Regions from separate parts of the Pseudoduganella sp. R-32 genome, predicted to be linked through region 2. Evidence: predicted binding sites of a transcription regulator. Region 2 holds the regulator's gene; each other region holds the start of a gene.
What was found. Region 2 encodes sigma-54, which starts transcription at its own class of promoters, with help from an activator protein. Its sites were predicted from a motif close to TGGCANGNAANCTGCTTT; they were not measured.
Positions count from the first base shown of each region.

Region 1: glnA (type I glutamate--ammonia ligase) is a predicted target of sigma-54. The motif match lies at 2,256-2,273, and genes of this name have one in related genera.
Region 3: ACN9MU_RS26900 (PEP-CTERM sorting domain-containing protein) is a predicted target of sigma-54. The motif match lies at 4,300-4,317, and genes of this name have one in related genera.
Region 4: ACN9MU_RS17325 (EDSAP-1 family PEP-CTERM protein) is a predicted target of sigma-54. The motif match lies at 2,568-2,585, and genes of this name have one in related genera.

Region 1 covers NZ_CP183987.1:1,866,379-1,874,199, forward strand. Annotated here, with positions in the region: gene ACN9MU_RS08775 (TonB-dependent receptor plug domain-containing protein) at 1-1,568, shown strand, start outside; gene ACN9MU_RS08780 (rhodanese-like domain-containing protein) at 1,659-2,120, opposite strand; gene glnA (type I glutamate--ammonia ligase) at 2,338-3,753, shown strand; gene ACN9MU_RS08790 (DUF4124 domain-containing protein) at 3,853-4,338, shown strand; gene glnL (nitrogen regulation protein NR(II)) at 4,335-5,426, shown strand; gene ntrC (nitrogen regulation protein NR(I)) at 5,436-6,923, shown strand; gene corA (magnesium/cobalt transporter CorA) at 7,060-7,821, shown strand, end outside.
Region 2 covers NZ_CP183987.1:1,023,421-1,031,241, forward strand. Annotated here, with positions in the region: gene ACN9MU_RS04775 (cation:proton antiporter) at 1-334, opposite strand, end outside; gene ACN9MU_RS04780 (KpsF/GutQ family sugar-phosphate isomerase) at 417-1,415, shown strand; gene ACN9MU_RS04785 (KdsC family phosphatase) at 1,415-1,951, shown strand; gene lptC (LPS export ABC transporter periplasmic protein LptC) at 1,961-2,560, shown strand; gene lptA (lipopolysaccharide transport periplasmic protein LptA) at 2,574-3,134, shown strand; gene lptB (LPS export ABC transporter ATP-binding protein) at 3,137-3,892, shown strand; gene ACN9MU_RS04805 (RNA polymerase factor sigma-54) at 3,902-5,398, shown strand; gene hpf (ribosome hibernation-promoting factor, HPF/YfiA family) at 5,471-5,830, shown strand; gene ACN9MU_RS04815 (enoyl-CoA hydratase/isomerase family protein) at 5,906-6,991, shown strand; gene ACN9MU_RS04820 (Lrp/AsnC family transcriptional regulator) at 6,988-7,449, shown strand; gene ACN9MU_RS04825 (endo alpha-1,4 polygalactosaminidase) at 7,450-7,821, opposite strand, start outside.
Region 3 covers NZ_CP183987.1:5,880,830-5,888,650, forward strand. Annotated here, with positions in the region: gene ACN9MU_RS26885 (polymer-forming cytoskeletal protein) at 7-1,095, opposite strand; gene ACN9MU_RS26890 (glycosyltransferase) at 1,092-2,345, opposite strand; gene ACN9MU_RS26895 (sterol desaturase family protein) at 2,645-3,463, opposite strand; gene ACN9MU_RS26900 (PEP-CTERM sorting domain-containing protein) at 3,478-4,263, opposite strand; gene ACN9MU_RS26905 (hypothetical protein) at 4,436-4,567, opposite strand; gene ACN9MU_RS26910 (quinone oxidoreductase family protein) at 4,575-5,549, opposite strand; gene ACN9MU_RS26915 (alpha/beta hydrolase family protein) at 5,561-7,144, opposite strand; gene ACN9MU_RS26920 (methylglyoxal synthase) at 7,210-7,608, opposite strand; gene ACN9MU_RS26925 (DMT family transporter) at 7,605-7,821, opposite strand, start outside.
Region 4 covers NZ_CP183987.1:3,789,390-3,797,210, forward strand. Annotated here, with positions in the region: gene ACN9MU_RS17320 (XrtA system polysaccharide chain length determinant) at 1-1,477, opposite strand, end outside; gene ACN9MU_RS17325 (EDSAP-1 family PEP-CTERM protein) at 1,580-2,518, opposite strand; gene ACN9MU_RS17330 (N-acyl amino acid synthase FeeM domain-containing protein) at 2,691-3,404, shown strand; gene ACN9MU_RS17335 (FAD-binding oxidoreductase) at 3,406-5,016, shown strand; gene ACN9MU_RS17340 (hypothetical protein) at 5,001-5,888, opposite strand; gene prsT (XrtA/PEP-CTERM system TPR-repeat protein PrsT) at 5,986-7,821, opposite strand, start outside.

The sequences.
Region 1 (7,821 bases), 840 kb from region 2:
AGGACCGCGATGCGCGTTCGGGCGGCTTCTTCCGCCGCGCCCAGCAGGACAACAATACGATCGAGATTTATCCAAATGGCTTCCTGCCGATCATCGCGCCGGCAGTATCGGACTTCAGTGCCGCCTTCGGCGCCACCTGGACCGCCGGCGAGTGGGACATGGATGCATCCGTGACTTACGGCGACAACCGGATGGACTTCACCATCGAGAACACGCTGAACCGTTCCCTTGGCCCGTCCTCCAAGACTGTCTTCGATGCAGGCGGTTTCAAATACGACCAGCTCACCTTGAACCTGTCTGGCGTGCGGCAGTACGAAGTAGGCCTGTCGTCGCCGCTCAACGTGGCCGTTGGCGCGGAAGCGCGTCGCGAAGGCTACGCACTGCATGCTGGCGAGCCTGACTCCTGGCGTAACGGTGGAGTGACGCTGCCGCCGCTGCCGCCGCCGGCGGCGCAAACGCCACGGCCTACGGCTTCCGGTTCGCAGGTCTTCCCAGGCTTCCGTCCGAGTGATGAATCGGATGCCAACCGCAAGGCCTACTCGGTATATGTCGACGTGGAAGCGAACCTGACGCAGAACCTGTTGGCATCGGCCGCAGTGCGCGGCGAGCATTACACGGACTTCGGCAACAACTGGTCGGGCAAGCTGGCGGCCCGCTACAACTTCTCGCCATCGTTTGCGCTGCGCGGTTCGGCGCAAAATGGTTTCCGCGCACCGTCGCCGCAGCAGCAGTTCTTTACCTCCACGGCGACCAACTTCGTTGGCGGCGTGCCATACGACATCACCACCTTCAAGCCTAGTGATCCGGCTGCAGTGGCGCTGGGCGCCAAGCCGCTCGATGCCGAAAAGTCGACCAACTTCTCGCTGGGCGCGGTCGGCAAGATGGGCAAGGCCAGCCTGACGGTGGATGCGTTCCAGATCAAGATCCGTGACCGCATCGTGTTGTCTGAGAACCTGCTGCAGGACAATGTGCGGAACTACCTGACATCGCTGGGCTTCATCGGCATCGGCGGCGGGCGCTTCTTCATCAACGGCGTGAACACGACGACGCGCGGCGTGGACGTGGTGGCCAACTATCCATGGAATGCAGGCAACGTGGGCAAGTTCGACTTCACTCTGGCGGGCAATTACACCAAGACCGAAGTGACCAAGGTGCCGGTGACTGCGCAATTGGCCGCGCTGAATCCTGCGCCCCCGCTGTTTGACCGCGTGAACGTGCTGACCTTTGAACATGGCACGCCGCAGACCAAGTTCACAGCCAGCGTAAACCATACGCTGGGCAACTGGAGTGGCACCTTCCGCGCCACGCGCTACGGCAAGGTGTTGCAACCGGATGCAAATCCGGCACGCGATCACTGGATGACGCCGAAGACTTTGGTTGACGTGGAAGGGCGCTACAAGATCACGCAGCGCCTGACTGCAGCGCTGGGTGCGGAGAACCTGTTCGACCAGTATCCGGATCCGTATCCAGCGTTGTTGAATGGCACCGGCAATGCGCCATATTCCAATTACTCGCCGTTTGGCCGCTCGGGGCGCTTTGTCTATGCACGTTTGAACTACGCGCTTTAACCCAGAAGCCGCGGATCGGATAGGCGGCAGTTACACCGGAGAGATGATGGGCATCGGCGATATTGAACTATCCCGATGCCCATTTAATTCTTACGCGCCCGCCCAGGGCAGGCCTGCCTTGCACCAGCCGCCCACGTTCTTGCGGTGGCCTTCGGCATCCTTGTCGCCTTCGAAGCCTTCCAGGATGTCGTAGCACTGGGTGTAGCCGGCCTCGGTCGCCGCCTTGGCCGCATGGCGCGAACGCACGCCAGAACGGCACAGGAACACAATCACTGTGTCCTTGCCAGGCACCGCCGCCGCCAACTGGCCCAGGAAGTCAGGATTGGGCGTCCCGCCCGGATAGACGTTCCACTGCGCAGCATGATGCTGCTCGGCCGGAATCGCCACGCGCCCCACCCAATCGCGCTCGGCATTGGTCCGCACATCGACCAGGCGCACATGCGGATCGCATTTCAGCAGCTCGTATGCCTCATGCGGGGTCACCGCACCGGCATAGGGCAGGGAAGTGTCGCGTTTGCGTGCACGGTCGAGGATTTCGGCGGTGGAACTCATGGTTTTTCCTTTATGATGACTGCACCACAACGATGCATTTGCTTCAATTGGTGCAAATATGCACCACAGTGGTGCGATAATCGGCAGATGCACCCGCATGGTGCGCCTTTTGCGTGTTGGTAGCATGGAATTGGCTGGCATGATATCTGCTTAATGTACCACCAGCGTTCGCCGCACCCAAGTGGTCGCGGCAGTTTTTTCACTTAGGAGATATGTAATGGCACTGACCGCCGCAGACGTTCTGAAGATGGTACAAGAGCACGAAGTCAAGTTCGTGGACTTCCGTTTCGCCGATACCCGTGGCAAGGAACAGCACGTAACCGTGCCTGTGTCCCATTTCGACATCGACAAATTTGAATCGGGCCACGCTTTCGACGGTTCTTCCATCGCCGGCTGGAAAGGCATTGAAGCTTCCGACATGATCCTGCTGCCGGATCCTGCGACCGCCAACATCGACCCATTCTTCGAAGAAACCACCCTGTTCATGCAGTGCGACGTGATCGAACCGTCGGACGGCAAAGGTTACGACCGCGACCCGCGCTCCATCGCCAAGCGCGCTGAAGCCTACCTGAAATCCTCCGGCCTGGGCGACACCGCCTACTTCGGCCCAGAGCCAGAATTCTTCATCTTCGACTCCGTGAAGTGGAAGATCGACATGTCCGGCGCCATGGTCAAGATCGACTCCGACGAAGCTTCGTGGTCGACCGACAAGGACATCGACGGCGGCAACTCCGGCCACCGTCCAACCGTGAAGGGCGGCTACTTCCCAGTGCCTCCAGTCGACTCCTTCCAGGACATGCGCTCCGAAATGTGCCTGATCCTGGAATCGATGGGCATCCCGGTCGAAGTGCACCACCACGAAGTGGCCGGCGCCGGCCAGAACGAAATCGGCACCAAGTTCTCGACCCTGGTCGAGCGCGCCGACTGGACCCAGAACCTGAAATACGTGGTGTGGAACGTTGCCCACTCCTACGGCAAGACCGCTACCTTCATGCCTAAGCCAGTGGTTGGCGACAACGGCTCCGGCATGCACGTGCACCAGTCGATCTGGAAAGACGGCAAGAACCTGTTCGCCGGCGACGGCTATGCCGGCCTGTCCGACTTCGCGCTGTACTACATCGGCGGCATCATCAAGCACGCCAAGGCACTGAACGCGATCACCAACCCTGGCACCAACTCGTACAAGCGCCTGGTGCCAGGCTACGAAGCTCCAGTGAAACTGGCTTACTCCGCACGCAACCGTTCGGCTTCGATCCGTATTCCACACGTGGCCAATCCAAAAGGCCGCCGCATCGAAACCCGCTTCCCGGACCCGCTGGCCAACCCATACCTGTGCTTCGCTGCACTGATGATGGCCGGCCTGGACGGCGTGCAAAACAAGATCCACCCAGGCGAAGCAGCGTCCAAGGACCTGTACCACCTGCCACCGGAAGAAGATGCACTGATCCCAACCGTCTGCGCATCCCTGGAAGAAGCCCTGGATCACCTGAACAAGGACCGTGAGTTCCTGACCCGCGGCGGCGTGTTCACCGATTCGATGATCGATGCCTACATCGAACTGAAGATGACCGAAGTGACCCGCATGCGCCAGACCACTCACCCGGTCGAGTTCGACATGTACTACTCCCTGTAATCAGGGGACGATTGCCGGAATTAACCGGCAGTCAACAAAAGCGCGAGGCCAGCAGCTTGCTTTCCTCGCGTTTTTTTTCGGATGTTGTATAGTCGGGGCATGAACACTCGCACTCTCGTATTACATGGGCTGGCGTTGCTGGCCGTGAGTGGCGCAGCGCAGGCGCAGCAAATTTTTCTCTGCGTGGATGCCGATGGCCGCAAGGAACTGACCGATACCCGCAAGGGGAAGAACTGCAAGACGCTGGACCTGCCGGGCGCCACCATTCCCGCGCCGGGCGGCGCGCGCCGCGGCTCGACGCCGTCCGCACCTGCCGTAGCGCCAGCCAACTTCCCACGCGTGGAAAGCTCGGAACAGAAAGCCCGCGATGCCGACCGCCGCGCCATCCTGACCGATGAGCTCAACACCGAAAACCGTAAGCTGGCGGATTTGCGCAAGGAATTCAACAACGGCGAACCTGAACGCCGGGCCGACGAGCGCAACGCCGCCAAGTACCAGGAGCGCGTAACTGGCCTGAAGGACAGCATCGCGCGTGCGGAATCGAACGTGGAAGCGCTGAAGCGCGAGCTTGCCAATATAAAATGACCCCAGACAGCCCTGCCAGCATCCGGCCCGCTGAACTGGCAGGGCTGGACCTGCTGGCATCGGCCGTTGTCATCGTCGATGGCGGCGGCCATATCCTGTACCTCAACGCGGCTGGCGAAAACCTGCTGGAATCGTCGCTGAAAGCCCTGGCGCGCCAGCCGCTGGGCGGCCTGTTTGCAGCGCCGCTGGAGCTTGAGAACATCATCGCGCAGGCGCGCGAGCACAAATTCTCCGACGTACGGCAAGAGCTGGTGCTGGAACGCAGCGGGCGTGAAGCGCTGCACGTGCACATCATCGCCAGCGCGCTGGACGAGCCGGATGGCGCCGTGATGATCGAGCTGCGCGAGATCGTGCAGCAGATGAAGCAGGACCGCGAAGAACGCCTGATGGACCAGAGCCAGGTCAACAAGGAGCTGATCCGCAACCTGGCGCACGAAATCAAGAACCCGCTGGGCGGCATCCGCGGCGCTGCCCAACTGCTGGAAATGGAACTGCCGCCGCTGCACCTGACGCAGCTGCGCGAATACACCCAGGTCATCATCAAGGAAGCGGACCGCCTGCAAACCCTGGTGGACCGCCTGCTGGCGCCGCACCGCCGGCCGCACATCGTGGGCGACGTCAATATCCACGAAGTGCTGGAGCGGGTGCGTAGCCTGATCCTGGCTGAATTCCCGGTCGGGCTCACCATCCGCCGCGACTACGACGCTTCCTTGCCCGAATTCCGCGGCGACAAGGAGCAGTTGATCCAGACGGTCCTGAACATCGCCCACAATGCCGCGCAAGCGCTGGCGGCACGCATCGAGCAGGGCGATGCCGAGATCATTTTCCGCACCCGTGTGGCGCGCCAGATGACGCTGGCGAAGGTGCGTTATCAGCTGGCATTAGATTTGCATATCATCGATAACGGACCGGGCATCCCGCCCCAGATCCGCGACCGCATTTTCTACCCGCTGGTGTCGGGCAGGGATGGCGGCAGCGGCCTGGGACTGACGCTGGCGCAAACCTTCGTGCAACAGCACATGGGTGTTATCGAATGCGAAAGCAGGCCTGGTCAAACGGACTTCAGAATCTTATTGCCTTTGCCTTGATCGGAATACATGAAACCAATCTGGATAGTTGACGACGACGAATCGATCCGCTGGGTGCTGGAGAAAGCCCTGGCGCGGGAGAACCTCGCAACGCGCAGCTTTGCCAATGCGCGCGATGCGGTCGCCGCGCTGGAACATGAGACGCCGCAGGTGCTGGTGTCGGACATCCGCATGCCGGGCGACTCCGGCCTCGACTTGCTGCAACTGGTGAAGCAGCGCCATCCCGGCCTGCCGGTGATCATCATTACCGCCTTCTCCGACCTGGATTCCGCCGTGGCGGCCTTCCAGGGCGGCGCCTTTGAATACCTGGCCAAGCCCTTCGATATCGACAAGGCGGTGGAGCTGATCCGCCGCGCGCTGGACGAAAGCCTGCGCGAGTCGAGCATCGAATCCGGGCCGGCCGATACGCCGGAAATCCTGGGCCAGGCGCCGGCCATGCAGGAAGTCTTCCGCGCCATCGGCCGCCTGTCGCAATCGAATGTGACGGTGCTGATCACCGGCGAATCCGGCACCGGCAAGGAGCTGGTGGCGCGCGCATTGCACAAGCACAGCCCGCGCGCCGAGCAGCCCTTCATCGCCATCAATACGGCCGCAATTCCCAAGGACTTGCTGGAATCCGAATTGTTCGGCCACGAGCGCGGCGCCTTTACCGGCGCGCAGACGACTCGCCGCGGCCGTTTCGAGCAGGCCGAAGGCGGCACGCTGTTCATGGACGAAATCGGCGACATGCCGTTCGACCTGCAAACGCGCCTGCTGCGCGTGCTGTCGGACGGGCACTTCTACCGCGTCGGCGGCCACTCGCCGCTGAAGGCCAATGTGCGCGTGATCACGGCCACGCACCAGAACCTCGAGCAGCGCGTGCGCGACGGCCTGTTCCGCGAAGACTTGTATCACCGCCTGAACGTGATCCGCCTGCGCCTGCCCAGTTTGAGGGAGCGGCGCGAGGATATCCCTATCCTGGTGCGCCACTTCCTGGTGCAGAGTGCGCGCCAACTGGGCGTGGAAGCCAAGCGCATGAGCGATTCGACGCTGGCGTTCTTGCAGCAGCTCGAGTTGCCGGGCAATGTGCGCCAGCTGGAGAACCTGTGCAACTGGATCACCGTCATGGCGCCGGGCCAGACGGTGGAAGTGAAAGACCTGCCGCTGGAACTGACGCAAGGGCAGGAGAGCGCCATGCATGCCGCCGTGCCGGCCGCGGCCGAAACCGCGATGCCGCAGCACCACGGCACAGTGCAGCCCTTGGCGCCACCGCCATTGGCTGCATCGCCGGAAGGCTGGCTTAGCCTGCTGGAACTGCAGGCGGCCGGCATGCTGAGCAGCGGCCAGCAGGACGTGATGGACGTGCTGGGTCGCCAGTTCGAATCGGCCCTGATCCGCACCGCGCTGAAGTACACGCACGGGCGCAAGAACGACGCCGCGATCCGGCTTGGCATCGGGCGCAATACCATCACGCGCAAGATTGCCGAACTGGGCATCGACGGCGCCAAGGATGACTGAAACCGGTAAGGCGGTGTCAGGCACAAGTGCCTGACACCGGTCCGCGGCGGCCGCGTGCGGGGTCAGGCCCTGCGGGCCTGACCCCGGTTTACCGGTTTTCAGTTATGCTGCGGGCTTGGAAATTTGAGGAGCCTGCATGCTGATTAACTGCGTCGCCTACCAGGATGGGCGCAAGCTGGCTGATATCCCGGTCGAGGACATCAGCGATTACGTGGCGCGTCAAGACGCCTTCGTCTGGGTCGCCCTGCGCGACGCTTCACGCGCGGAACTCGAAGTGATGCAGGAAGAATTCGGCCTGCACGAACTGGCGGTGGAAGACGCCGGCCGGGGCCAGCAACGCCCCAAGATCGAGGAATACGGCGACTCCCTGTTCGTCGTGGTCAAGATGCTCGAGTTGCGCGAGGACGAGCTGCATGTCGGCGAAGTCGATATCTTCGTCGGCCCAAACTACGTCCTGTCCAATCGCTCCAATTCCACCAAGGACTTCCTTGGCGTGCGCGCCCGTGCCGAGCGGGAACCGCACCTCTTGCAGCAAGGCTCCGGTTTCGTGCTGTACGCGCTGATGGACGCTGTGGTCGACCGCTATTTCCCGATCATCGACACGCTGGAAGTCGAACTGGAAAAGATCGAAGAGCGCATCTTCATCCGCGGTTCGCAGCAGGACAATATCGAGCGGCTGTATGAGCTCAAGCGCAAGGTGATGACGGTGCGCCACACCGTCGCCCCCTTGCTCGATGCCATTGGCAAGTTGCACGGCGGCCGCGTGCCGGCGGTCTGCCGGAACACGCAGGAATATTTCCGCGATGTCCACGATCACTTGCTCCGCATCAACTCTGCCCTCGATACCATGCGCGAGACCATCGGCACCGCAATCCAGGTCAACCTGTCGATGGTGGCG
Region 2 (7,821 bases):
GCAGCAGGAAGTGGATGAGCCAGCCGAACAGCATGGTGGCGGCAATGGTGAGGCCGACCTGCGCCATGCCCAGCCCGAACACGATCGAGCGCATGGCCATCAGCTTGGGCAGGGAAAACTCGAGCCCGATCGAGAACATCAGGAACACCACCCCGAACTCGCCCAGCAACTCCGTCGCGTGGCTTTGCTCGGCCAGCCCCATGGCATGGGGGCCCAGCAGGATGCCGACAGCCAGGTAGCCCAGCATCGGCGGCAGGTGCATCATGCGGAAGGCAACCACGCCAAGGACGGCGCTGCCGAGGAGGAGGAGGGTCAGTTCAAGGGGGGAGAACATCCGTTGTTTGTTTTGTCTGGCAAGTTTTTTGCTTATCTAATTCGGCTATACTTCGGGCATGAGTTTAACCCATGAAAAAACAATGCTGAAATCTTTTGATGCCAAGACCGCAACACGTGCCCTGGAACTGGCGCGCGAGGCCCTGCAGATCGAAACGGACGCACTGGCAGCGCTGAATGCGCGCCTGGCCACCGACGAAACTGTGGGCCGGGCGGTGTCCTTGTTGCTTCAATGCAAAGGGCGCGTCGTGGTGTCCGGCATCGGCAAGTCCGGCCACATCGGCCGCAAGATTGCGGCGACGCTGGCCTCGACCGGCACCCCGGCCTTGTTCGTGCACCCGGCCGAAGCGGCGCACGGCGACCTGGGCATGGTGACGCCGGAAGACGTGGTGATCGCCATTTCGTATTCCGGCGAAGCAGCCGAACTGATGGCCATCCTGCCCGTGGTCAAGCGCATGGGCGGCCACGTGATCGCCATGACCGGCAAGCCGGCGTCGAGCCTGGCCAGGCTGGCCGACGTGCACCTGGACGTATCGGTGGCCAAGGAGGCATGCCCGATGAACCTGGCGCCGACCGCTTCCACCACCGTCACGCTGGCGCTGGGCGATGCGATCGCGGTGGCGCTGCTGGACCTGCGCGGCTTCAAGGAAGAGGATTTTGCCCGTTCCCACCCTGGCGGCGCCCTCGGCCGCCGCTTGCTGACGCATGTGCGCGACATCATGCGCAAGGATGGCGCCATCCCGGCCGTGGGCCTGGAAACGCGGCTGCCCGATGCTCTGCTGGAAATCACCCAGAAGGGCATGGGCATGACCGCCATCGTCGACGCGGCCAACAAGCCGGTCGGGGTCTTCACCGACGGCGACCTGCGCCGCATGATCGAAAAAGTCCAGGACTTCAGCAAGGTCGTCATCAAGGACGTGATGCACCTGAACCCGCGCACCATCGGCCCCGACCAGCTGGCGGTGGACGCCGTGGCGGTGATGGAAGAATTCCGCATCAACCAGATGCTGGTGGTGGATGCCGACGGCACGCTGGTTGGCGCTCTGCACATCCACGACCTGACCCGCGCCAAGGTGATCTGATGACGCTCGAACGCGAAGACCTGCTTGCCCGTGCAGCCAGGGTGCGCCTGTTCATCTTTGACGTGGACGGTGTGCTGACCGACGGCAGCCTGACGTATGGCGCCGACGGTGAAATGGTCAAGACTTTCAATGTGCACGACGGCCTGGGCATCAAGCTGCTGCAGGAAGCGGGCATCAAGACCGCGATCATCAGCGCCCGGCGCACGCCGATCGTGCTGGCACGCGCCAAGGACCTGGGCATCGATTACGTGCACCAGGGCGGCCACGACAAGCTGACCCCGTTCAAGGCCTTGCTGGCCGACCTGGGACTGGCGGAAGAGCAGGTTGCCTTCATCGGCGACGACGTGGTGGACCTGCCGCTGTTGAGCCGTGTGGGCTTTGCGGTCAGCGTGCCGAATGGCCGCAAGGAGGCGCACGATCGCTCCCACTACATTACCGAAGCTGCGGGCGGCCGCGGCGCGGTGCGCGAGGCCTGCGAATTCGTGCTGCGCGCCAGCGGCAGCTATGACCGCGTGATGGCCCAGTTCCTGGTGTAAGGGCAAGCGATGCGTAACCAGAGGACCGCCCACCGCTTCCGCCTGTCGATCGGCATGATCTTCGTGCTGCTGGCGGCGCTTGGCAGCTTCTACCTGCTCGAGCTGCTGAACCGCGCGGACGAACAGATGCAGGCCGACAAGCGCATGAACGAGCCGGATTACATCATCCATAACTTCTCCTTCGTGCGCATGACCAAGGATGGCAAGCCAAGCTATATCATTGCCGGCGACAAGCTGACCCACCGCCCGGTCGACGATTCGTCCGAGATCGACAATCCGCGCGTGCACAGCCTGGCCGGCGAGAAGCCGCCGATGGAGATCGTGGCGAATACGGCGCGCGTGGACGACACCAACAGCCGCGTCACCCTGAACGGCAGCGTGACGATCGACCGCGCGGCATCGCCGCAATCGCAACTGCTGCACCTGGAATCGGACAAGCTGGTGATCTTCCCGGACGAAGACCGCATGGAAACCGATCATCCGGTGAAACTGCGGCTGGGGGATACGACTGCTGCGGCCAACAGCATGCGCGCCAATAATGCGACGCGCGAAATGCACCTGGCCGGCAACGGCACGCTGCAGATTCCGCCCAAGGCCGCGGACCAATAACTGAGGAATGAACATGAAACGACTACTCTTGTCGGCAGCCTTGCTGCTGGGAGTCGCCGCTCCGGCGCTGGCCGAGAAAGCCGACTCCTACAAGCCGACCAACATCAGCTACGGCTCGATGGACATCGACGACGTCAAGCAGGTTACCATCCTGCTGGGCGGCGTCAAGCTGACCCGCGGCACCCTGACCATGACGGCCGAGCGCGCCTACGTCAAGCAGACGCCGGAGGGCTTCCAGCAAGTGACGCTGTTTGGCGACGGCAAGAAAGCCACCTTCCGCCAGAAGCGCGACGGCGCCGGCGACCAGTGGGTGGAAGGCGATGCCGACCGCATCGAATACGAGGAACAGGTTGAACTGGTGAAGATGTTCAACAAGGCCACCATCCGCCGCCTGGAAGGCGGCAAGCAGAACGACGAAGTGCAGGGTGAGTTCATTTCTTACGACAGCCGCAAGGAATTTTTCAGCGTGCGCAATTCGGCCAGCGGGGAGAGCAAGCCCGGCGGCGGTCGCGGCACCATGGTGATCCAGCCGACCCGTACCGAACCCCCAGCGACGCCGACGGAGAAGAAGTAAGCATGCAAGCAAATAACTGCGCCAGCACGCTGGTCGTGCGCGGCCTCCAGAAAACCTATGGCAAGCGACAGGTGGTGCACGACGTTTCGCTGCAAGTCGATTGCGGTGAAGTGGTCGGCCTGCTCGGTCCCAACGGTGCCGGCAAGACTACCTCTTTCTACATGATCGTCGGCCTGGTGGCTTCCGATGCAGGCACCATCGATATCGGCGGCACCGACGTGTCGAGCCTGCCGATCCACAAGCGCGCCACGCTGGGCCTGTCCTACCTGCCGCAGGAAGCTTCGGTGTTCCGCAAGCTGACGGTGGAAGAAAACATTCGTGCCGTACTGGAACTGCAGAAGGTGGACGGCAAGCCTCTGCCCAAGGCGGAAATCAAGCAGCGCCTGGAATCGCTGCTGGCCGACTTGCAAATCGAGAAGCTGCGCGAGAACCCGGCCCTGTCGCTGTCGGGTGGCGAGCGCCGCCGCGTGGAAATTGCGCGCGCCCTGGCCACCAACCCGCGCTTCGTGTTGCTCGACGAACCGTTTGCCGGCGTGGATCCGATCGCCGTGATCGAAATCCAACGTATTGTGCGTTTCCTGAAGGAGCGCAATATCGGTGTGCTGATCACCGACCATAATGTGCGTGAGACCCTCGGCATTTGCGACCGCGCCTACATCATCAACCAGGGCGCCGTGCTGGCCTCGGGCCGCCCGGACGACATCATTGCCAACGAATCCGTTCGCCGCGTCTACCTCGGCGAACACTTCCGCATGTAAACGAAGGCCATGAAACAAACACTGCAACTGCGAACCTCGCAACACCTGGCGCTGACGCCGCAGCTGCAACAATCCATCCGCCTGCTGCAGCTGTCCACGCTGGAGCTGCACCAGGAGTTGGAACAGCTGCTTGGCGACAATCCCATGCTGGAGCGCCTTGACGACCCGCTCGACCACTCGGTACGGCTGCTGGCCGATGGCGCCATCAGCCAGGGCAACGGCAATGGCACCGAAGCTCCCGCCACGCCTTCGGCTGAAGGCCCGCAAGGCGAGGGCGGCGAAGCCCCGGCCGCTGCCGGCGAAAGCGATACCTATGAAGGCGGCGACCATGAAGCCGGCAACGGCAGCGACGACGCCGACTGGAGCGCCAGCGCCGGCAGCAAATCCGCCGACGACGAAGACAGCCGCCCGCAACTGGAAGCTTCCGGCTGCACGCTGCGCGAACACCTGCTCGAGCAGATGCGCGTCACCGTGCAGGAGCCGCGCGACCGCGCGCTGATGGAACTGATCATCGATGCGCTGGACGAGAACGGCTACCTGGAAGAGCCGCTGGAAGAAATCCACGAGCGCCTGCCGCCCGAGCTGGAAATCGAACTGGACGACCTGCGCTGCAGCCTGGTGCTGCTGCAAAGCTTCGATCCGCCCGGCGTCGCCGCACGCAATGCCTCCGAATGCCTGGCGCTGCAGATCAGGCGCATGCCCGGCGTGCCGCTGGTGACGCGCCGCATGGCGCTGACCATCGTCGAGAAGCACCTGACCTGGTTCGCCCAGCGCGAGTTCACCAAGCTGAAGAAAGCGCTCGACTGCGACGATGAAGACTTGCGCGAAGCACAGTGCGTGATCCGCCAGTGCAACCCGCATCCGGGCGCCGAATTTGCGTCAGGCGAGTCAGACTACGTGGTGCCGGACGTGATCGTGAAAAAGGGCCGCGGCGGCTGGATCGTCACCCTGAACAACGACGTGGTGCCGCGCCTGCGCGTGAACGCGCTGTATGCCAACCTGCTCAAGCAAGGCAAGAGCGAGTCGCAGATGAATGGCCAGCTGCAGGAGGCCAAGTGGTTGATCAAGAATATGCGCCAGCGCTTCGACACGATCCTGCGCGTCGCGGAAGCGATAGTAGAAAGACAAAAGAACTTTTTCAGTCATGGCGCAGTGGCCATGAGACCCCTTGTGTTGCGTGAAATTGCTGATACACTGGGACTACACGAGAGCACTATTTCTCGCGTAACAACTCAAAAATATATGCTCACCCCGCATGGCATGTTTGAGTTGAAATATTTCTTTGGTAGCCACGTCGCGACCGAAGCCGGGGGGGAGGCTTCCTCGACTGCGATACGGGCACTGATCGTGCAATTGACAGGAGCAGAAGACCCGAAAAATCCTTTATCCGACAGTAAGATTGCGGACATGCTGGGTGAACAAGGCATGGTGATTGCGCGACGGACTGTTGCCAAATATCGAGAAGCGTTGAAGATCCCTCCAGTTAGCCTCCGCAAATCGTTGTAGTGCAGTGCATGGGTTCCTCTGTGCGTTTCGGCGTGCACGAACTCGAGAGCGACATCATCTTTAGGAGTGTGTATGAATCTCACCATCAGTGGACATCATGTCGAAGTGACCCCAGCCATTCGCGAGTACGTGCAGAACAAGCTGGAACGAGTCAAGCGCCATTTCGATCAAGTAATCGATATTGCTGTCATCCTGACTGTAGATAACCTCACCGAGAAAGAGAAACGCCAGAAAGCCGAAATCAACCTGCGCATGTCTGGCAAAACTGTTTACGTCGAAAGCCTGTCGCAAGACCTTTACGCCGCCATCGATACCCTGATTGATAAACTGGATCGCCAGGTCATGAAATACAAGGACCGTGTGCAGAACCACAGTCATGCGGCCATCAAGCATTTCCCGGATACGTATGAGGCACCACCCACCGCCATGTAAAGGACTGGCCGTGCAGCACACCAAAGGGCGCAATTGGCGCCCTTTTTTGCGACCAGTGTGCGTTAGAATATTTGCATGAGCGAACACGTACACACCCAACTCTCCAACGGTACCGGCTTCATCACGCTGGACCGCCCCAAGACCCTCAATTCACTGTCCCTCGACATGGTGCGCGCGATGACGCAGGCGCTGCTGGCATGGCGCGACGATGCGTCGGTGGCGGCGGTCGTGGTGCGCAGCAGCAGCGAACGCGCGCTGTGCGCAGGCGGCGATATCCGCTTCTTCCACGACGTCGGCCGCGGCAATACGCAAGGCGGCAGCGCGCTGCTGGAGGACTTCTTCACCGAAGAATATGCGCTGAACCATTTAATCCATTTCTACCCCAAGCCTTATGTGGCGCTGATGGATGGCGTGGTGATGGGCGGCGGCATGGGCATCGCGCAGGGCGGGCCGGAGTGCGGCGTGCGCATCGTCACGGGCCGTACCAGGATGGCGATGCCCGAGGTGAACATCGGCCTGTTTCCCGACGTGGGCGGCAGTCACTTCCTGTCGCATGCGCCGGGCCAGCTTGGCATGTGGCTCGGCCTCACCGGGCTGACGGTCGGCGCCGCGGATGCGCTCTACCTCGACCTGGCTGACTACTTCGTGCCGGAAACTGAACTGGCCGGACTGGCCAAGCTGTTCGAGTCGACGCCCGGCAAATCGTTGCGCGATGCTGTCGCGGTCTTTGCCGGCCCGCACAACGCCTTCGCCGGCGACAGCGAACTGGAAGCGCAGCGTGCCCTGATCGATCAGCATTTCTCGGCGGGCTCGGTACCCGCCATCATGGATTCGCTGCGAGGCGACAGCACGCCTTTCGCGCAGAAATCGCTGAAGGCAATGGAATTGCGCTCGCCGCTGATGATGAGCGTGACCCACGAGCTGCTGAAGCGCGGCGCGTCGCTGGGCGTGTCCGACTGCTTGCGCATGGAGCGCAACCTGGTGCGCCGCAACTTCGAACACGGCGAGATTTTCGAGGGCGTACGCGCCCTGGTGATCGACAAGGACAACCAGCCGCAGTGGAATCCCGCAACGCTGGCCGAAGTGACGCCCGCCATGGTGGAGCGCTTCTTCGAACCATGCTGGCCGGCCTGGGCGCACCCCTTGCGCCACCTCGCATGAGGGATCTGGACCGGATCGACCGGGGCATCCTGAATATCCTGCAAGAAGATGCCAGCACGCCGTTGCGCGAGATCGCGGAGCGCTTGCATTCGTCGGTCGCGACCTGCCAGCGCCGCATCGAAAGGCTGCGCAACGACGGCGTGCTGGTCAAGGCTGTCGCGCTGGTTGACCGCGCGCTTGCCGGGCGGCCCCTGACGGTATTCGTGTCGGTCGAACTGGAGAAGCAGAATACCGACATCCTCAAGCAGTTCGAGCACCGCATGCGTTCCGAGCCCGAGGTGATGTCCTGCTACGAAGTGGCCGGCGAGTTCGACTTCCACCTGATCGTCACGGTGGAGTCGATGGAAGAGTACAGCGCCTTCACACGGCGCGTTTTCACCTCGCACCACAACGTCATCAACGTCAAGAGCCTGTTCGCGATGAACTGCTCCAAGTTCGAGACCAAGCTGACGCTGTAGTCACGGCTCGCAGCTGTAGCGCAAGCTGTCGTCCAGCGCGAGCGGCAGCACCAGCGTATGGAACTTGCGGGCGTTGGCATCGGCGCACAGCTTGGCGCGCGCTGCGGGATCGCTGCTGTATGGCGCAGCATACTCCGCATTGAATACCGGCTTGCCGCTGGCGATGAAAGCCTGGTAGCCCTCGCATTCGGCGAACTCATGGCATTGTTCGTTGACGGCGAAATCGAAATCGCCTACCAGGTCCTTCAACTGATCCGTATCGTTTTTCAATGCAATGGACATTCCCCGGTGGTGCGCTTCGCTTGCCAGGAATCGGTTGTAATCGAGCTGCGTGGCGGCGGTAAGGGCGAAGCCGCTGTTGTTCGCATAGCC
Region 3 (7,821 bases), 2.0 Mb from region 2:
CCTGTGTCAGTTAATGCTTGTGGAGGGAACGACGTAGCCGAGCTCCCTCGCCCACACGGTGCCATGCGCTACCGCACCTTCGCACACGCGGATTTCAATGGCGGTCACGGTGGTTTCCGCGCCGTCCGCCCCGAGCACCGTGCCGGCATCGATCCGGATGGTCTTTTCGCAGACCAGCGGGCCGCGGATCGTACAGCCGGGGCCAATGAACATATCGCCGCTGCAGACCACTGCACCTTCGATGCGCGCTCCGGCTCCAATGTGCAGGTCGCCGTGGCACTTGACGCTGCCTTCGAGCATGGCGTACGCGCCGACCGTCATGCTGCCGCGCGCGACCAGGTCGCCATGGTGGAAACAGGCTTCCGGCAGGTGCAGGTCGCCGCCTGCCAACCAGCGCCCGGCGGCATCGTCCAGCAGCACGGCCGGACGCTCCAGCGTGGCGCGGCTGGTCGGTTGCGGCAGCGGCGCCGGCGCCGCATCGCCGAAGCGGATCAGCGGCGCATGCATGCGGCCAAAGCGGGTGTCGCCATGCAGCACCAGTTCCTGGCTGGCAGACACCCGGCCGAACAGGCGCGCGCGGCGGCTGGCGGTAAAGCGGGTATCGCTGTGCGCCCAGCGCAGCACGTCGCACTGCTCGCCGAGCACGATCTCGCCGCGCGCCAGCAGGGCGCGGAACGAGTTTTCGCTGCCGGTGCGAATCGCGCCGGCGGCAAACACTTCCTTTTCGTACAGCAGCCCCTGGCCCAGTTCCAGCGCGCCCGTACCCAGCACCATCTGGTCTACCGCCTGCGCAACACGCTCCTGCTCGGTGATCGAAGGTTTGCCATCGGCGCCCACCAACTGGTAGCGGTCGCCCGTTGCCAGCCGGCCGTTGCGCGGCACGGTGGCGGAGCCGCTGGTCTGTGCCAACTCGGCAAACTGCTCAGTGAGGAACTGGCGGAAACGGTTGGCGAAGTGTTTGATATTGCCATCGTAGTCGCGCACTACTTTCAGCGGCTGCGCGTCGCGCCGGACGCGCCATTCAAGCAGCGCCGGAAGCAAGGGCAGCAGGAACAGCAGCGCCTGGCAAGCAAGAAACAATACGATCCAGCTCATGGCCTTGGCTCCGGCTGGCGGTAACGCGCGGTCTTGTCCCATTCCAGGCTGCGCCGGAACAGGCCATCGAACAGCACCTGCCTGAAGGTGGCGATGGTGATGGAAAGCAGGCTGACCAGGAAGCCGAAGTAATTCAGCGGCATCAGGCGGATACGTTCGCGGCTGCCGTCCAGGTAGACGGCGGCGCCGATCTCGAAGAAGACGGCGAAGTTGCCCAACGCGCTGTAGGACATCAGGCAGAACAGTGCCAGCACGCCCGTCAGCCAGTGGTTGGCGTCGAAATAGAACAGGATGATGGCCAGTATCCAACCGGCCAGCAGGATCGGCGACATGGCAAACACGCCCAGCAGCAGCATGCCGTCGAGCTTTTCGCGTAGCGCTACCTTGTCGCTGGCCAGCAGTGCGCCCGCATAGCGGAAAGCAGCCTGGTTGTGGCCTTTCGACCAGCGCATGATCTGGCGCACCCGTACCGGCCAGGTTTCCGGCACTTCCTCGTAGCACTCGGAGCGGTTCTGGTAGGCGGTTTTCCAGCCGCTTAGCAGCAAGCGATATGTCAGGTCGGTGTCTTCGGCCAGCGCGTCTTCGCGCCAGCCGCCGATTGCTTCTAGCGCGATGCGCCGCACGCCGCCGACCGTGCCGCCGTATTGCGGCACCAGCGACAGGTTCATGCGCGCCTGCTGGTCGACCTGATAGCCACCGGAGCGCTCCATGTCCAGCAGGCGGGTCAGCAGGTTGCTGCCGGTGTTCAGCGGCACTACCCTGCCCATTACGGCGCCAACCTCCGGGTCGAAGAATGGCGCCACCAGCTGGCGCAACAGGCCGCGTCCCGGCACATAGTCGGCATCGAACACGATCAGGATGTCGCTGTTAACCTGTGCAGTCGCATCCTTCAGCGCGGCCGCCTTGCCCGGCTTGCCTCCGCCGCGGTGGAACGGCGTGATGCGGCCCGGATGTGCGGCGCAGATCTCGTCGATGATGCGGCGCGTGTCGTCGGTCGAGCGATCGTTGACCGGCATGATGCGCAGGCGATCGCGCGGGTAGTCTACTTCCAGCAGGGCGCGCAGCGAATCGGCAATCACGGCCTGTTCGTTATGCGCAGCCACCAGCACCGTCACGCTCGGCCAGTTGCCGCTGTCGACATCCAGGTAGGGATGGCGCTGGGCGCCGTACAGCCGGTTGAAAGTGAAGTAATAGTGCCGCACGGTGTACACCAGCACCAGCGCAATCACAGCCCACAGCAGGTAAAGCATGATGGTCAGCGTGCGCGAGGTCAGCAGTTGCTGGTGGCGCGACTGGACCTGGTCATGGATGCCGAGCCAGTTATTGTTCTCGGCTTTTTTATGCAAGGCTGAAGAGGGATCAAGGCTGAAGCCTGGCGCGGCCGCGGCTGACGCAGGCAACGCAGGCGCGGGAGCAGCCAGGACCAGCGCCAACGACAGCCACCAGCCGGCAAACAGCCCAAGGACTTGCAGGGTTAAGCGACGGCGCCCGGTCATCGCTTCAGCCTGCGCCAGTTCGGTGGAATTTCTTGGTAAGGCATTTTGACAAATCAACTTTCAGTTCGGTCTGACGTGACGGCCGGCATGGCCGGCGAAAACGGTGCGGCGAGTTGCCCGCCTAGCTGGCTGGAAACGGCGGTATCGCTACCATATTCCGCCGGCCAGTGGCCCGGAAGGTAGTGGGTGCCGAATACCCGGTCCAGCAGCGGCAGCATGGCGGCAAAATTGCGGTCGACATGGTTATGGCGCGTATGGTGCCAATGGTGGAAGGCCGGACTCGACAGCAGCCACTCCAGCGGCCCCAGGCGCACCCGGATATTCGAATGGATGAAAAAGCCCCACACGCTGCCAACCAGGATTACCGCGACCGGCGTCGCGCTGGCCGCGCCTGGGCCTGCCAGTCCGAGCACGTAGAGGGGCAGCAGGCTGCACAGCCGCGTGAACAGCAAATCGACCGGATGCGCGCGCGTATTGGTCAGGAAGTAGACGTGGGCAGCGCTATGGTGCACCGCGTGAAAGCGCCACAGCAGCGGCCAGCGGTGGGCCAGGCGGTGCGACCAGTAGGCCCCGACGTCACCGACCAGCAGTGCCAGCGGCAGGCGCAGCGCGAGCGGCAAAGCCGCCAGCGTCTCCGGCACCGCGACTGGTACCAGTGCGCGCGACAATTGCGCAACGAGCGCCAGCGGCACCGCCAGCACCAGCATCGGCAGCATGCTGTTGGCAAAATAATAGAACAGGTCCGGCCAGCGCTGGCGCTCGCCGGGCTGCGCCTGGCGCACGGCGAGATAGCGTTCCAGCGGCAGAAAGATGGCGCACAGCACGCACAGCCACACTGCCAGCCGCAGGACCTGTTCAGCCAAGGCTGTCACGGCAGGGCTTCAGCTCAAGGCTGGCGACGACGGCGCAGCGCCAGTGCCAGCAGTCCGAGTCCGGTCAGCATGACCAGCAGGCTGGCAGGCTCCGGCACTTCGGCAGGCGGGGTACCGTTGTCCGGCGTGTCGATGGCAAACAGGGAAACGCCGTCAAGCAGGGAAAACGGCGGGTGGCCTTCCGGCGTTCCGGCGGCCAGGAAGGACAGCAAGCTGCCGCTGGACTTGGCGGTAAACGTGAACGCCTCCTGCATCCAGCCGCTCGATGCCTGGCTCTGGTTGTTGTAGGTGGCGGTTTCGAAGGTGTTGCCGTCGATGCTCACGCTCCATTTTTCGCTGGTCTCGCCAAAGAAGCCCCACTGCTGGGCAGCCGCCCATTCGAACCGCAGCATATACGTGGTGCCGATTTCCAGGTCGCTGATCGCCTGCTGGATGGCGACCACGCCGTAGGCGCCGTCGGCGGCGATGAAGTTGCCGCCGTTGGCGCTGCTTGCCAGCGCGTTGGCGCCGCCGTTATTGGCGCCCCACAATTTCAGGGGAACGTCGTTCTGGCCAACGAACCAGGACACGGCACCGGTGGTGTCTGCGGTTCCGGAAGCAAAGACAAAATTGTATCCGCCGGGCGCAGACCAGCCAGACACGGAGGTATTGAAGTCCACCTGGCCATTGCCATTGGAAGTCAGTTCAAAGCCGCCGTTTTGTACCAGGTTGACCGGACCGGCGTGGGCGGCCGCCACCAGCAGCAAGGCCGCCACGGCCGTGAAACTTTGCAATACTTTGCCCAACATTGCGTTCTTCATAATTCTTCCTTGAAATTCAAATGTCCCGGCGGAACGCAAGCAAGAATTATGCCAAACTCAATAACTCATCAGTAAACTATTGACCGCAATGGCAATTACTCCATGGTAATGCCAATTATGTGAATGGCAAAGTTCCTTAGTGTAAAGAAATTCGACATCGAGTATTTGAAGTTCAGCGGTAATAGGCTTCGCTGGCAAGCGTGATGAAACCGATCAAGGCTACGGCACTCAGCAGGACGATCAGCAGGCGTCCAAATTTCGGGGTACCGTCGTCATCGTCGGCTGGGCGGTTCTGGTCGGTCATAGCGATATCAAGGCAAGAGGATGGTGGAACCCGTGGTGCGGCGCGCCTCAAGGTCGCGGTGCGCCTGCCCTACGTCAGCCAGATTATACCGCTGCTTGATTTCGATCTTCACGTCGCCACGCGCCACCACGTCGAACAACGATTGCGCGCAAGACTCGAGGTCAGCACGCGTCGCCGTGTAATTGCCCAGCGCTGGCCGTGTCAGGAACAGGGAGCCGCGCGAGGCCAGTTCGCCCAGAGAGAAATTGGCGACCGGCCCGGACGCATTGCCGAAACTGACCATCATGCCGCGCGGGCGCAGGCAATCGAGCGAACCGATAAAGGTGTCCTTGCCGATCGAATCGAACACCGTGGAGACGCCTTTGCCGCCGGTGATCTCGCGCACCCGCTCAGTGAAATTTTCCGTGTTGTAGTTGATTGCGTGGGCGGCGCCATGTTGCAGCGCCAGCGCCACCTTTTCGTCCGAACCGGCGGTGCCGATCAGGTTCACCCCCAAGGCACGCGCCCACTGGCAAGCGATCAGGCCCACGCCTCCGGCCGCCGCATGGAACAGAATCGTGTCGCCCGCCTTAAGCGGCGTCGCGCTGTGGAACAGGTATTGCACCGTCATCCCTTGCAGCATCATGGCCGCCGCGGTATCGCTGCCGATAGAATCGGGCAGCTTCACCAGCAGGCTGGCGGGCATATTGCGCGCCTGCGCGTAGGCGCCATTCGGACGGCCGGCATAGGCCACCCGGTCGCCCACACGCACATGGCTTACGCCCTCGCCCACCGCCTCCACCACGCCGGCGCCTTCCTGTCCGAGCCCGCCCGGCAGCGGCTGCGGATACAGGCCGGTGCGGAAGTACACATCGATAAAGTTAAGGCCGATCGCCTCGTGCCGCACCGTCGCTTCGCCGGGGCCGGGCGCCCCTGTTTCGACATCGACGTATTCCATCACTTCCGGCCCGCCGGTGCGGGACATGCGTATCGCCTTGACCATTCAATACTCCTCTAGTGTGTGATAAAGCCGCGCTCGCGCAGCCATTGCGTCATGCGCGGATAGTGTTCGCGCGCCCAGTGCGTGGAATTGATATATGCGCTGCCCCCATCGAGATCCGTTTCCCACAAGCCGTGCGCGGCGCGCGGCAGCATCCAGACCTGGTGGTCCTTGTGGCCGCTCGCATCCAGCGTCTGCCGGAACAATTCCGCACTCTTATGCACGGGAACGAAGGCGTCCTTCTCGCCGAGGATGTACACCACGGGCGCCTCCAGTTTCTTCAGGTCCGGCAGCGGATCGTAGCTGTAAAAGGCCGTGCTGGTCTCGCTCGGTTTCTCCTTCAAGGTATCCGGCACAATTTCGACCTGGCTGGCCCAGCGCGCATTCTCGCCGGCGCGCGCCGCGGCCAGCAATTCGGCCCTATTCGCGCCGCGGCTGGTCACCCAGCGCATCAGCTTTTCCTGGTAGGCGGCGCCGGCCCTCACTTCGTCTTCGCTGAAGCCTTGCGCACGCAGCGAGTTCTCGATGCGGTACACCTCCTGCTCGGCAGGCGGCACGGCCGACGCGGCTTGGGCAATCACGAAGGCGACCTTTTGCGAACGTACCGCCGCCAGCGGCGCCAGCCAGCCGCCCTGGCTGTGGCCCCAGGTGCCGATCGCGCCGGCCTTGATGTCGCTGCGCTTGCCGAGCAGCTCGATACCTGCGATGGCATCGTCGGCCAACTGCTCCATGGTGGCCTTGTTGAATTCACCGGTGGATTTTCCGACGCCGCGCTTGTCGTACATCAGCGCGGCCATGCCGTGGGCCGCGAAGTAATAGGCTTGCAGCGCATAGGCGCCGCGCGGGGCGGGGCTCGACATCTGCGTCAGCACGATGGCCGGGAACGGCCCCTTCCCTTCCGGCAGCACCAGCGTGCCGGACAGGGTGACGTCGCCATTCCTGAACGTGACTTCTTCCGAACGGAATTGCAGGCGCCGGCCGGCCTCTTTCTTGCCGGCCTGCTGCCAGGTCATCTTGCCGCCATCGAAGCGCATCGTGGTTTCGCGCACCGCGGGATTCAGGTTGCCGGCGCCGGCGTAATACACGTTCTCGCTTTCGGCGAACATGGAAGCGTAGCGGCCCGTGCTCATATCGGTGTAGAACATTTGCGGGAAGTCGCCCCATTCCGACAGCACGACGATGCGCTTGCCAGGGAATTCGTAGGCGCCCAGCAGCGGCTGGTGACGGGCTGGATCATCGGCCAGGGTGCGGCGGAAAGCAAATTGGCCCTCCTTCCCGTTCAGGCTCACTTTGCCGGCCAGCAGGTCGCCTTGCAGCTTCCCGTCAAACTGCAGCACGCCGTCCGGGCCGGGCAGGTTGAAGCGCACCTGCCTATCCTGCTGCGCGACGGCGTCCAGGGGCAGGCCTTTTTTCTCGAAGGCGGGCATGTCGACAGTGGCCTTGCCATCCGCGCCAAAGTGCGGCCGCAGGAAATTGAAATCATTGCCGACGCCGTAGGTGCCGACCCAATGGCCGGCCAGTGAGGACGCTGCGGCATGCGCAGCGAATGTGGCCGATGCGGCAGCAATGGCGGCGATCGCGCCAAGGATGGATTTCATGCAGGCTCTCCTCTATCTTGTAATGAGGGCGCTACATTGCCAGCCCGCGCGGCGCCGGCCAAGAATCATGCGACAGGCTGCGATTTTGCGGCATCAGCCTGCAGTTGCGACAGCACCAGGTGGGCGCTTGCCAAATTGGTAGCGCAAGCAACGTTGTGCACGTCGCAGGCGCGCACCAGTGCATTGATATCCGGCTCGTGCGGCTGTGGCGTCATCGGGTCGCGCAGGAAGATGATGGCATCGATATGGCCATCTACCAGCAGGGAGCCGATCTGCAGGTCGCCGCCCAGCGGGCCGGAGTGCTTGCGCTCCACGGTCAGGCCCACTTCTGCAATCAGGCGGCCGCCCGTGGTACCGGTCGCGCACAGCTTGCAGGTGCGCAGGAAGGCAGCGTACTCGCGGGCCAGCGCGATCATGTCGTCTTTTTTCTTGTCGTGGGCAATCAGGGCAATGCGGGGCGTCATTTCTCTTTACCTTTCACTTTCGACAGCAGATAGATACCGGCCAGCACCAGGACCGTTCCCGCCAGTTGCCAGCTGGTGACAGGTTCGGACAGGATGACGGCGCCAAAGAACAGGGTGGAGACAGGACCGATCATGCCTGCCAGCGAAGCGGGACCGGCGCCAATGCGCTGCACCGCGATCATGGTCATAAATACCGGCATCACCGTGCACAGG
Region 4 (7,821 bases), 2.8 Mb from region 2:
ACAGGCAGGCGCTGCCGGCGCTGAAACCCAGGCGGTCGCGCGCATGCCGGCGCTTCTCTTCATCGGTCCAGTTCATGCCAATGGTACCGAGCACCCGCAAGCCGGTCGCAGCGCGCAAATCGGCCGGGCTCAGGAACGTGGGGCGCAGTTCGGACAGCCCGAGCGCTGCCGCTGCGCCACCGATGAGGCCGGCGACCAGCACTGCGCTGTAATACAGGGCGCGGTTGGGGCCGATGGGGCGCTGGGGCATGGTTGGCGGATCGATGATCTTGAAACTCATCATTTCTGTGGTGGTTGTCAATTCCCCCGACAGCTTGGCTGCCTCGCGGCGCGCAACGAGCTTCTCGTAATTTTCCTTGTTCACCTGGTAGTCGCGTGTCAGTTGGCCGAGCTGGGACTCGAGTTCGGGCACGGCATTGCGCTGCTCCTGGAGCTGCGCCTGGCGCTGTTGCATGGCCTCGACACGCGCCCGTAATGCGGCCACCCGCGCTTCCGATTCCGCCAAAGCCACCTTCATTTGCTGGAACAAGGGGTTGTACTGGCGCGCTGTGTCGCCGGGGTCAGCCTGCTTCTGGCGCTCTTCGCGCCGTTTCTCTTCAAGCTGGGCGATCAGGCGCAGGGCTGCCACGACATCGGGATGCAGGTCGGTGTATTGCATGCGCAGGGCATCGAGGCTCTTGTTCAAGGCGCTGATGCGCGAGTCGAGCTCGGATACCTCGCCCGGCGTGCCGACGCCCGCAAGCAGCGGCTCGTCGCCGCCGAATTGGGCTTCAATGGCCTTGCGCGCCTGTTCGGCCTCGGCCAGCTCCAGCTGGGCGCTGGCCAATGCGTCGTTCGCGGTCAGCAGCTTGCCGCCATAATCCTGGCCTTCGCGCGGCAGCAGGTAGTTGTGTTTGAGACGGAATTCCTTGACGGCGTTCTCCGCCGTGAGCAGGCGGTCTTCGTAATTCTTGATCTGTTCGTCGATGAACTGGACCGCCTTCTCGGAATCGCCTTTCTTTCCCTTGAAACTGCCTTCCACGAAGATCGACAGCAAGGCCTGCACCACGTCGCGCACCTGGCGCGGGTCGGAGTGGGTGTAGCCGATGGTGTAGATATCGTAGGTGCCGGTGCCGTTGATGTGAATCCGCTTCAGCATATCGTCGACCATCGCATCGTGGTCGCGTGCGGACACCGAGCGCACGTCCAGGTCCACCATGCGCAATACCCGATCGATATTCGGCCGGCTTAGCAAAGTCCGGCTCATGATGGCGACTTGCTGCTCGACGTTGGGCATGCTGGTCATGCCCACCATCAGCGGCTTCAGGATGCTTTGGGTATCGACGAACACGCGGGCCGTGCTCTGGTACTCGTTGGGCAGGGAGTAGACCTTGGCCCAGCCTATCAGCACAATCACCCAGGCGATGCTGAATCCCGCCCAGCGGTGCTTCCAGATGCCTTTCAGGCCGGACAGCAATTGGCTGAAGAGATGCTCCATGCTGCGCTCCCTGGTGATACGCCTCGGTCCTCTGGATTATATGGGCGGGATTCCAGCCTGGCTGGCGAACCCGCCCGAACGTTGAGGCCTGTCAAGAAGTGCTCAGGATTTGCGGCGGCGCAGCGCAACCGACATCGCCAGCATGCCTGCAGCGAGCACGGCCAGCGAATCCGGCTCCGGCAACTCCTGTTGCAGGGCGTTGGCCAGAGTGTTGTGCTGGATCGTGATCTGGTAACTGGTGCCGGCTGTCAGCAAAGGCGACACCTTGGTGAGCGGCACCCCGGGCAGGGTCGCAAAGGTGTACGTAAGGATGCCAGGGCTGCCATCCGTGCGGCTGCGTACACTGAATGCGTTCAGGTCGTCTGGCGCGAAGTCGAAGATCCGGCCCTGGGTGGTCAGGTCGATGATGTTGATGGACCACGACAGCCGTGCATTGGCATTGGCGTCCGGTCCCGATCCGGGCGACACATAAGCCTGGGTGAAGGCGGTTGCGTCGAACGACACAGTCATGGTGTCGGCTGCTCCCAGCGTGAACTGGAAGGTGGTCGAGGTACCGACGTCGGAATTGCCCGATGCGATGGCGTTCAGGGCGGTCGAGGCATCGGCCCGCGTGCGGGCGTGTGCCCCGGCCGGCGCTGCGCCGATGGTAATGGAGGCGCCGGTCAGGTCCTGGTCGGCATAGCCGAAAGTGCCTGGCACTGGCGGCGGGCTGGGCAGCGGGGTGAAGTTGTTTTCGCCCAGGCCCCCGCAGGGGGCGCCCATGCATTGATGCGGCACGTTCGGGACACCGAGCAGGATCGGGATCGACGAGGTTCCGTTCGCGAAGACGCCGTTCAGCGAAGCAGTTGCATGGGCATCGTTGGTACCCTGCAAGATCGTGAAGTCGGTCGTGCTGTAGGCGGTGCCGTTGGAGTGGAGCAGCCTGAAGTTGTTGATGTCGAGGATGGCCGAGGCAAAGGTGGAGGCCTGGACCGGTACGCTGGCAAGGCTGGCCGCCAGCAAGGCGGCAGTTGCCAGTAAAGACTTGCGCAAGGTAGTCATAGCGTGGATCTCCCGATTGGATTGCGGCAGGTTTGCCGGCATGGTCGTATGAGCAGCATCCGTGCCATGCCGTGGCGCCCCGTTGGCCGCGGCCCGTGAAAAGAAATCCGACGCGTGCGGAACCTTGGGCCAGCCCGAGCATCCAAGCCCTATACCGATAGGAGGACGCACCGTGGACGACGACACCATTGTTTCCCTGTTGATTGACGAGAACGCTGGCGGCGAGCAGCCGTTGCACGCGATCGACCAGCAGCTTTTCCATATCCGGCTGGCCAATTCGGCCGGCAAACGCGAAGCGGCCAGTGTGCTGCTGCAAAAGATGTATGGCTGGCGCGGCTATGAAGTGGATCCCAACGCCCCCCACCAACCCAACCGTATCACCCTGGCGGCCGATAGCCGGGGTGATACGGTTGGCACCATGTCGCTGTGCCTTGACGACCCCGACATTGGCCTGCCGGCCGATGAAAACTTTGGCGACATCCTGTCCGCACTGCGGGAGCAGGGACGACGCCTGTGCGAACCGGCGCGGCTGGCCATCGACCGCAATGTCAATATGCGCGTGTTTGCAGCGCTGATCCACATCTCCTATGTGTACGCGCACAACCTGCACGGTTGCACGGATTATGTGATCGAAGTCAACCCGCGCCATGTCAGGTTCTACAAGCGCATGCTGGGTTTCCGCGATGCGGCGCCGGAGCGGCACTGCAGCCGGGTCGGCGCGCCGGCGGTGCTGCTGCGGCTGGACCTGGCGCACATGGCGGAGCAGATACGGCTCTATGGCGGGCGCATGGAATCGGTGCCTAACGAACGTTCCTTCTACCCCTTCTTTTTCTCGCCGCAAGATGAGGCCGGTATTACGGTCCGCTTGCGCGAGGGGAGGGACTGAGATGGCGAACCTCCAACCCGCACTGCAGGCCTGGCGCCTGCTGCTTGGTCCAGCCCGGGTGCTTGCCTCGCCCAGCGAACTTGCGCCGTACACTGCCAGCACCTCGGGCCAGCCCGTCGCGCCCCTTGCAGTGTTGCGTCCGCTATCGCACGGTGAGGTGGTGGCCGTGGTGCGCAGTGCCGGCGAATTTGGCGTCCCGCTGTATCCGCTGAGTACCGGCCGCAACTGGGGATACGGCGACGCCAACCCAAGCAGCGAAGGCCAGGTCATCGTGGACCTGGGCGGGATGAACCGCATTCTTGAGATCGATCCGGACCTTGCCTATGCCGTGATCGAGCCCGGCGTCACGCAGGCCCAGCTCGCCGGTCAACTGGCGGAGCTGCAACTTCCCCTGTGGATGGATTGTACCGGCGCCGGGCCGGATACCAGCCTCGTCGGCAACATCCTGGAGCGCGGCTTCGGCCATACGCCCTATGGCAACCGCATGCTGCATGTAGCCGGCATGCGCATCGTGCTGGCCAGCGGCGACACGCTCGAGACTGGTTTCGCCCATTTTGCCCACGCCAGTGCCGCCCACCTTTACCCGTATGGTGTCGGGCCATGGCTGGACGGTTTGTTCACGCAATCGAACTTCGGCATTATTACCAGCCTCGGCTTCTGGCTGATGCCGCAAACGGAAGTGGTAAGCCACCTGGTTGCGAGCGTCCCCGGCTTCGAGGGCATCGCCGCAGTTGTGGATGCGCTGCGCCCACTGCGCCTGGACGGCACATTGCCCAGCGTGGTCCATATCGGGAACGATTTGCGCGTGCTGTCGGGAGGAATGGTGTTCCCAGCGTCGCTGGCGCCGCAAGGGCCGCCGCTGCCGCTTCCATTGCGCGCCGGCCTGTGCCGGCAGGCCGGGATCGGCGCCTGGACTGTGTCAGCTGCGCTTTACGGCCGGCCGGCCCAGGTGGCCGATGCGCGCCGTGCCCTGCAGGCGGCCATTGGCAGGCTGGCCACCTTGCGCTTTATCGATGACCGCACGCTGGCACTCGGAAGCATCGCGGCCCGCCTGATGGGAAAAGGCAGGCTCGGATCGCGGTTGTCGGCGCAGGTCGACCTTGGCCGCTCCCTCTTGAACATGAACCGCGGCATTCCGGATGGCCGCTTCCTGGCAGGCGCCTACTGGCGTCGCCGAGGTGGCCTGCCTCAGGGATTCCCACTGGGCGCCAATCCGGCGCGCGACGGTTGCGGAATGATGTGGCTGGCACCCGTGCTGCCGATGCGCGGCACCGACTTGTTGCACGTGCACTCGCTGGTCGAGCCGCTGTTTGCTAGCCATGGCTTCGATCTGTTTGAAACCTTCAGCATGATCAACGAGCGTGCACTGGGCGGCGTGCTGACCATCTGCTTTGACCAGGAAGATGCGGCGGAGGCGGCGCGCGCCCGGCAATGCTACGATGCCTCGTTTGCACGGCTGATGGGCGCTGGATACATTCCCTATCGCGTGGGTCCGCAATCGGTGGGGGCCCTGGACAGCGGCCACGATACGTATTGGGACACCGTGGCCCGCATCAAGTCGGCGCTTGATCCGCAGCACATCATCGCCCCGGGCCGTTACCAGCCGCGCTGACGGCGCATGCGTAGCAGGAACAGCATGGCAGCGCCAATCGGCAGCAAGGCAAGGGTGGAGGGTTGGCCCAGCGCCACCTGGGCGATCACCGGATCGGACAGGCGGGCTGACCAGCCATTCTGGCCAATGGCCGTCAGGGCCAGGATGCTGGTCATGGTATTGGTGCCATAGAAGTCAGCTCCCCCTTGCTGCATACCGCTGGTGAAATAGCCGCATGCCGGACCGCCCGTGCAACGCGCCAGGAAGCTGCCAAAGCCGGACGAAGGCGAGGTGAGGCCGCTTAGCTGTTGCACCAGGGTGACCGGCGTTCCGCCTGGCGTAGTGGGCGATAGTCCCGGTACGAACTCCCAGCGCATCAACAGCTCGCCATCGGTAATGCCGCCAAGTTGCCTGAAACCCTGGCGTTGCGAGGCCTTGATGCCGCCAATGCCAAAGCCTGGGTTGGTTCCGCCGCTCAGTTTATCGAGGTAGAAGTCGAGGTGGATCTTGCCGTCGCAACCGAAGGCAAGATGGGTGCAACCGGTGCCGAAGACCTGGTGTGCCGACGACCCAGCCACCGGGAGCACTGCGGCATCGCCGGCACCATACATCAAGAAGGAAATACTCTGGTTGTCCTGTCCGCTGCGCCAAAGCTGATTGGCGGGGTTGCCGAGTTCATGGATGCTGGTCATATAGCCTGCACCGAAGCTGGCTTCGTGGATGCCGGGCGAAGCGCCGGTGTCGCCGCTGCGGGCCAGGTAGCCGCTGAACTTGATTTCGACCGCGCCCGGCGTGTGCAGCACAAACGGGGCGAGCGGGGTTGCGGCGGCGGTTCCGGCGATCGCCATGGCCGAAAGCCAGGCTGTGCCCTTGCAAAGTACGCTCTTGAACATGGTGTGCTCCCAGTGATGGATAAGCCCCACGTTGCAAGGAACGCGCCAGCGCCGGCGCCAAGGGGCGGCGCGCTCAGGCGTAAATTAGGCCGACACCTTACATCTTCGCCAGCAAGCCCTCGACCTCTGCCCTGTGCGCAAAACCCTGGACTGCCAATAATTGTTCGCATTGGCTGCGCGCGGCCCGCTTGTCGCCACTGCGGAACAGCGCGTGGGCGTAATGCAGCCGGATATCGCTGGCTGTCGGCGCAGTTTCCAGTGCTTTCTTCAGCAAAGGCAAGGCGCGCGCCGGCTTGCCGCTTTCGGCCAGGCTCCAGGCCAGGGTATCGGCTACTGCCGGATTTTGCGGGGCAAGCTGGTAGGCCCGTTCGGCGGTCCGCACCGCGTCCCCGCCTTTGGTATGAAGCAGCGTCCAGGCCAGGTCGTTCAAGGCAAGTACATTGTCCGGGTCGCGTTGCAGGATGATTTCGTACTCGCGCTGGGCGGCGCCAAACTGGGCCTGCTGCAGCAAATGACTCGCATAGTAGAGCCTGGTTGCCTGGTCGGAGGGATGTTGCCCAAGCCAGTCGCGCATGCTTTGGCTCGCCGCCTCAGCCTTTCCGGCTGCCAGCAAGGCGCGGTGCAGGGCGATCAATAGCGGCCCGCTGCTCTGCAGTCGGAAAGCACGCTCATACGAGGCCACGGCGTCAGCTGCCTTGCCTTCTTCAAGCCAGGCATCGCCTTCGAGCTTGAAGCCCATGCCGGAATCAGGCTGACGTTGCTGCACCGAGCGGGCCAGTTTGCGGGCCTCGTCGAATGCGCGGTTATCGAGCAGCAGCGCGCTCACCAGCAGCAGGGCATCTTCCCGGCTCGCGTCGAGCGCGACGGCCTTGCGTGCAGCCAGCAAAGCGGGTCCTTTCTGGCCGAGGGCGAGCGCGCTGCGTGCAATACGCAGTTGCACTTCGGGCTCGACGGGGCGGAGAAGCGCCAGCTTCTGCAGGCTTTCGAGCGCCAGCTTGTGCTGGCCGTTGGCCGCCGCTGCCTGCGCCAGCAAATCAAGGCTGGCCGGTTCGTTTGGGCGAACTGCTTGCAAGCGCTGGGCTTGCTGGAGTGCCTTGGCTGCCTGGCCGTTGCGCAAGTAAAGTGCTGTCAGCGCCTGCACGGGGGCAGCCGCATCGGGGGAGGACGCAATGGCCCGCTCCAGCCAGCTGATCGCTGCTGCGGCGTTGCCTTGCCTTGACTCGAGTTTGGCGAGCGCCATCATCAAGGGCAGGCTATTGCGCTGGCGCTCCAGCGCGGCGGTGTAGCGCTGTCGCGCCAGCGGTACCTTCTTTTCCAGCAAATCGAGCTCCGCCAGGTTGTCCAGCGCAGGCATATGGGCAGGGTCGAGTTCCAGTGAACGCGAAAAGGCCTTGCGCGCGCCAACCAGGTCGCCGCTGGCAAGCAGCACGCCGCCCTTGAGGTTTTGCACCGACGGATTGTCGCCCAGCGCTTCCATTTGCCGGACTTGCTGCATGGCTTTGCTGAAGTTGCGGTTGCGCAGGTAGCTCATGACCAACAGGGAAGCGGCGCGCGAAGCCGACGCTCCTTCCTTGCGTGTTGCCTGTTCAAGGGCGTCGACGGCCCGTGCGTCCTGGCCTTGGCTGAGCAGGCTCAGGCCACTGGCGGCCAAGAGGCTGCTCGACTCCGGCGCCAGGCTGCTGGCACGGCCAAACCAGCGTGCGGCCAGCTCGTGTTGTCCGGCACGCATGGCGGCCTCGCCACCAAGCGCCAGCAAGTCGATCTCTTGCGGATGCTCGGCGATTGCCGGCTCAAGTAGCGCCAGCGCGTCCCGGGGCTTGCCTTCTTGCAGATCACATTGGGCCAGCAGCCGCAGCGCGAACATTTCCCTGGGCTGTGACTGGCGATAGCGCAAGATATGAGACCGCGCCTGGGAAAATGCGCCGTTTTCCAG